Rheinheimera salexigens: one gene and its partner. The protein of the gene in region 2 interacts with the protein of the main gene of each other region in a pairwise test. Links are inferred from orthologs where the notes say so. Each region holds a gene or a part of one and is shown on either strand. Other genes may lie near its edges.

Evidence for each region.
Region 1: the proteins of cysK (region 2) and cysE interact in binary tests that used the Escherichia coli proteins (3 or more experiments, as listed by UniProt). The link is inferred for Rheinheimera salexigens from one-to-one orthologs.

Annotation. Positions count from the first base shown.
Region 1 is NZ_MKEK01000001.1:875,866-878,960, reverse strand. Bases 83-2,845 are described here. They hold cysE (serine O-acetyltransferase), read right to left. Parts: upstream 1,988-2,845; coding sequence 1,178-1,987; downstream 83-1,177. Other genes in these bases: trmJ (tRNA (cytosine(32)/uridine(32)-2'-O)-methyltransferase TrmJ), read right to left, coding at 1,992-2,777; iscR (Fe-S cluster assembly transcriptional regulator IscR), read right to left, coding at 594-1,076; BI198_RS04140 (IscS subfamily cysteine desulfurase), read right to left, coding at 83-574. Outside these bases: more of BI198_RS04140, read right to left, coding at 1-82; BI198_RS04120 (class I SAM-dependent methyltransferase), read left to right, coding at 2,950-3,095.
Region 2 is NZ_MKEK01000001.1:2,267,998-2,271,079, reverse strand. What follows is about bases 98-2,847. They hold cysK (cysteine synthase A), read right to left. Parts: upstream 2,091-2,847; coding sequence 1,104-2,090; downstream 98-1,103. Other genes in these bases: BI198_RS10315 (AAA family ATPase), read left to right, coding at 2,212-2,847; BI198_RS10325 (hypothetical protein), read right to left, coding at 523-981; BI198_RS10330 (enoyl-CoA hydratase-related protein), read left to right, coding at 98-439. Also shown: more of BI198_RS10330, read left to right, coding at 1-97; more of BI198_RS10315, read left to right, coding at 2,848-3,057; BI198_RS10310 (vWA domain-containing protein), read left to right, coding at 3,062-3,082.

The DNA of each region.
Region 1 (3,095 bases), 1.4 Mb from region 2 along the record:
AATCAATCTCAACCTTACCAGGTGCTTGCGCAGCATCGACATGGAATAGAATATTATTACTACGGCAATACTCACCAATAGCAGCAATATCTTGTACCACACCAATTTCGTTATTAACAAACATCACACTTATTAAGGTGGTGTCTGGGCGCACAGCAGCTTCGATTTGAGCCAAGGTTAATATACCGTCGGTTTGTGGCTCTAAATAAGTCACTTCGTAGCCTTCACGCTCTAATTGACGCATGGTGTCTAACACAGCTTTATGTTCAGTTTTCACTGTGATTAAGTGCTTACCTTTTTTATGATAAAAGTTAGCAGCACCTTTAATGGCTAAGTTATCTGATTCAGTGGCACCTGAGGTAAATACGATTTCACGCGGATCGGCGTTAATTAAATCGGCCACTTGGCTACGGGCAATTTCTACTGCCTCTTCTGCTTGCCAGCCAAAACGATGCGAACGTGACGCTGGATTACCAAACTCACCGTCCATCGTCATAAATTGCATCATTTTTTCTGCAACCTGCATGTCAACAGGTGAAGTTGCAGCGTAGTCAAGATAAATAGGTAGCTTCATTATTTGCTCCGTGTTTCACTTACAGCTGACAACTGACGTCTATATCAGTTGCCGGATTCTTTACATTACGGTCATTTTGCCGTTTTGCGACGATTTTTACATCTTGCTGGTTTACCAGCTCACCCAACGAAATGTTGGTTAAGAAATCTTCAATTCGGTGGCTTAAATCGCTCCATAGCGAATGCGTTAAACAACGCATGCCACCTTGACAGTCTGACTTACCCTGACACCGTGTTGCGTCTACGGTTTCGTCTACCGCAGTAATAACGTCAGATACAGTAATTAACGAGGCTTCACGGCTCAGCTGATAACCACCACCAGGACCGCGCACACTGCTAACTAAGCCATATCTACGTAACCGAGCAAATAACTGCTCTAAATAAGACAGCGATATGCCTTGTCGTTCTGAAATATCAGCAAGAGATACAGGCCCAGTCGCTTTGTGTAAGGCTACATCTAACATAGCCGTTACTGCATAACGTCCTTTCGAAGTTAATCTCATAGTCTGCTCCCTGAATGTTATAGCTCCATTCTACATACCTGACCAATTTAGTCAAGTATTAAGCTGAGTAAAACAGTCAAGTATTCAGGCCAAACCCGCGTTTATATTTCCGGATCAAAAGCAGCGATATCTTTCGCTCTCGCCTCTGCGGCCCTTTGTTCTGCTTGTAAAAAGTCTTCTTCTTTAATATCTACTGTCGGTACTTTGCTGCAAACATTTCCTCCCAGTTCATTAACGCCATGGCACAGCTCTGCCACTTTGTTATCTAACATTTGAATATGATCTAGCATCCGACCAATCGCATTAGCAACCGGATCTGGACTGTCTGCTGACACCGCATAAGCATCAAAGCCAAACTTTTTAGCCATATGTTTACGTTCGTCACTAAGCGTAATATCTGCTCTAGCCACCACCCGACCCGGAATGCCAATCACCGTCGCGCCAGCAGGCACATCTTTAACCACCACAGCATTGGAGCCAATACGGGCATTTTCGCCGACATGTAACGGGCCTAATACTTTTGCCCCTGCGCCAATCACTACGCCGTTGCCTAATGTTGGATGGCGTTTTCCCGCAGTCCAACTGGTGCCACCTAAGGTCACACCATGATAAAGTGTACAATCATCGCCAATTTCAGCGGTTTCACCAATCACCACACCCATGCCATGGTCAATAAAACAGCGCCGACCAATCTTCGCTCCCGGGTGAATTTCAATGCCGGTCACCCAACGCGAAAATGTGCTAATAAATCGTGCTAACCACGTCCAGTTCGCTCGCCACAACCTATGGCTAAGCCGATGCCACCAAATAGCATGTAAGCCCGGATAAGTGGTTAATACTTCAAACGTATTCCGAGCCGCGGGATCGCGATTAAACACACTTTTTATATCTTCGCGAATACCAGCAAACATATTGTTACTCCTTAGTCCGCGACACAACAGAGCCAAAACGCTGTACCGAGGTTAAAATTCCGCGCAAAATATTATATTCAGCCTCTTCTGGCCGCGCGCGGTTAAATAAGCGTTTTAATTTGGTCATCACCACACCCGGATGCTGCTTAATAATAAAGCCCGTATCATCTAGGGTTTGCTCTAAATGCTGATAAAAACTTTCCATTTGCTGATTGCTAGGATAGTTAATTTCAGCATCAGTATGTGCTGATTCAATTTGTGACTGCTCACTTTGTGTCTGATTATCTTGCGTCTGCTTTGCTTGTGCTAACCATGCCATACGCACTTCATAACAAACCAGTTGCACGGCCATGGCTAAATTTAATGAGCTATATTCCGGATTAGCATTAATACAGACATGATAATTACACAGTTGCAGCTCTTCATTAGATAAACCACTGCTTTCGCGACCAAACACAATAGCAACTGGATGCTGCTGGGCTTCGCTTATGGCTTTTTCGCCGCAGTCTCTTGGCTCTAACATTGGCCAGCTCAGCGTACGCGAACGGGCACTGCTGCCTACCACTAAACCACAATCTGCTATAGCCGGGGCTAAAGAGTCAAAAATTTTAGCTTGAGCCAAGATATCACTCGCACCGGCCGCTAACGCATAAGCTTGGCCATCTGGCAGTTCTTTAGGCGCAACTAGGTATAGGCTTGATAAGCCCATGGTTTTCATAGCACGTGCTACCGAGCCTATGTTTCCGGTATGGCTGGTGCCAACTAATACAATTCGAATCTGCTCTAACATTAAGGCGTCCCGCATAAAAGGGTCGGCATTCTACCATAGGCTAAAGCGTTTGTTTATGAAAAAGAGCAGGCCAGCTCTATGCTATTTCAGCAACTTATTGCCGACGAATTTCTATCTTTTTAACTTGGCTTTGCTACACTAAAGCCAATTTTACCCTCAGAGGATACGTAGCATGAAAAAAGTTTCATTAGCATTCGTTTTATCTGCTGTGCTGTTTAGCCCGCTAAGCAACGCAAATGACAACCTCGACGCGATACAATTAGCGGTTGAACATAGCAGTCGTAGCGCTGACAATGTACAACGCGATCAATATCGTCA
Region 2 (3,082 bases):
TGGAATTGGTACGACGGCTTTACTGCATTGTGATTTGGTTTATGTTACGGACAGAGTGAAGTTTCAATTGCCCTTTACGGCTTTAGGTTTATGCCCAGAAGCAGGGTCAAGCGTACTATTACCCCAAGTAGCGGGTTATCAACGTGCAGCGCAGTATTTATTATTAGGTGAAGCTTTTGGTGCGAATGAAGCTGTACAAATGGGCTTAGTTAATCAAGTGGTTAGCGCTGATAAATTAACGCAATTAGCCACAGAAAAAGCCCAAACCTTAGCGAAATTGCCTGCTGCTGCGGTATTAGCGACTAAAAAATTAATGCGTAAGCAACAGCAACAATTAACCTTAGATACCATAGCAACCGAGCTAGAGCATTTTCAGCAACTACTGGTTAGTGATGATTGTCAGCAACGAATTAAAGGTTTTTTTCGACCAAAAAGTTAAAGCGAGGGAATACCAAACTAGCGCGCTGCTAACACAGAATGCGCTCAGAGCTTTTGCCGCACTGATGCAGCACTATTGCAGTGTCATCGTACAGCGCGGCTAAATTTATCCGCTTTTACAGCATTAACTAACCAGCGACCACTTTGCTTTACTAACACTACTGAACGCATATCGGCAATTTTTTTGCCTTGATGGGTGCCTGTTAATACCACGGAAATATGCGCTTCATCATCATACTGCTGACGCACATTACTACTGCTCGGGTTAAGGGTAATAATCACTTCATCAAATGAGACGTTCATTAATATCCGGCTAACTTGCCGAGTTGTGCCATAACTTTCTAGTAAATTGGCATAATTGTTAGTGCTGAAATTTTTGGCTTTATCTAAATCGTTAGCATTATATAAGGCATCAAAAAACTCTGTCGCTATGGCTTCAGGCGTCCCCCATTGGGTAGTGATGGCAGGTGCGGGATCACTGCAAGCAGTCAAAAACAATAAAAGCCCAAACCAGAGACCAGAAGATTGCCAACTAAAAACCATTAATATAAACACCTATAAAACACTAGCTGTTAAGTCTGACTTTTGTTGCAGTAGATGTAAAGAGAAAGGGCAGTTAATACTGCCCTAAGTGCGGTTATATCCAGACCAGTATTAACGTTAAGTTAAACGCTTAATTCTTGCTCGGTAAATACATCGGCAAATAGCGCGCTAGATAAATAACGCTCAGCGGCACTAGGTAAGATAATAACAATGTTTTTACCGGCATATTCTGGCTTTTCGGCTAAGCGTTGTGCGGCGACTAAAGCGGCACCTGAAGAAATACCGGCTAGAATGCCTTCTTCACGCATTAGACGATGGGTGGCAGCAAAAGCTTCTTCACTGCTGACCTTTTCTACTTGATCAATGACACTAAGATCTAAGTTACCCGGAATAAAACCAGCACCAATACCTTGAATTTTATGTGGCCCAGGCGTTAAGTCTTCACCGTTTTTAGCTTGGCTAATAACCGGTGATTCGGTCGGCTCTACCGCGACTGTTAATACATTAAGCTTTTTTTCATGTTTTAAGTAACGGCTTACGCCGGTAATAGTACCGCCAGTACCCACACCGGCAATAAACACATCTACCTTGCCATCTAAATCAGTATAAATTTCAGGGCCGGTGGTATCAAAGTGAATTTGTGGGTTGGCAGGGTTATCAAACTGACCTAACAAAATATACTTTTTAGGATCAGACTGGGCAATTTCTTTGGCTTTAGCAATAGCGCCATTCATACCTTTAGCTGCTTCGGTTAACACCAAATTAGCCCCTAAAGCTTTTAATAATTTGCGCCGCTCTAAGCTCATGCTTTCTGGCATAGTTAAGGTGAGTTTATAACCTCGGCTAGCAGCAACAAAAGCTAAGGCAATTCCGGTATTACCAGAGGTCGGTTCGACAATTTCATGCTCAGCTGTTAGCGTACCTTTTTTCTCGGCATCCCAAATTAAGGCCGCACCCAAGCGACATTTAACACTAAAGCTAGGGTTACGGGCTTCAATTTTAGCGTAGACATTAGCGCTGCCTTTGCTACTGCTAGGAATGGTTCGGTTTAGTTTGACCAAAGGGGTGTGCCCGATAGACAATGAATTATCAGCATAAACGTTTGCCATATAACAGCTCCAAAATAAAATAATTAAATTAAGAAATTGGTACCAGAATACTCTACATAAAGAAAATTACCCAAGCATTTGGCTATATCTTATTCCATTTTACTACAAGAAAGAGGATGCAATGGCATTTGAAAGTACAGAACACTATATCGTATCGGATGAATTAGCATTAGCAGTAAACGCTGCCGTGACATTAGAAAAGCCGTTATTGATTAAAGGTGAACCGGGCACCGGTAAAACCAGGTTGGCAGAAGAATTAGCCGCAAGCTTAGGCACTGAGCTTATTCAGTGGCATGTAAAATCAACCACTAAAGCCCAACATGGTTTGTATGAATATGATGCCGTATCCCGCTTGCGCGACAGCCAATTAGGCAGCGACAAAGTACAGGATATTGCTAATTACATTAAACCCGGCAAATTATGGCAAGCTTTTACTGCCACTCAGCGGCCGGTGCTATTAATAGATGAAATCGATAAAGCGGATATCGAGTTTCCCAACGACTTACTGCATGAGCTGGACCAAATGGCGTTTCATGTTTATGAAACCGGTGAGCAAATTAAAGCCATTCAACGGCCTATCGTTATTATCACTTCAAATAACGATAAAGAATTGCCTGATGCGTTTCTGCGCCGTTGTTTCTTTCACTATATACGCTTTCCTGATGCCGATACCTTAAGAGCCATTGTTGATGTTCATTATCCGCATATTCAACCGCAGTTATTAAATGTGGCCCTAGAAACATTTTTTGATTTACGTGAAATGCCCGGGTTAAAGAAAAAGCCTTCTACGTCTGAACTGCTCGATTGGTTAAAGCTGCTATTAGCAGAAGATATATCGGCACAAGCATTACATGATAAGCAGCATAAAGGCGGATTAATGCCAATGTTTGGCGCCTTATTAAAAAATGAGCAAGATGTCGCCTTAGTGGAGAAGTTGGCATTTATGGCCAACAGGTCGGGCAGGTAGGCCGATGCTAATTGCGTTTTTTTTC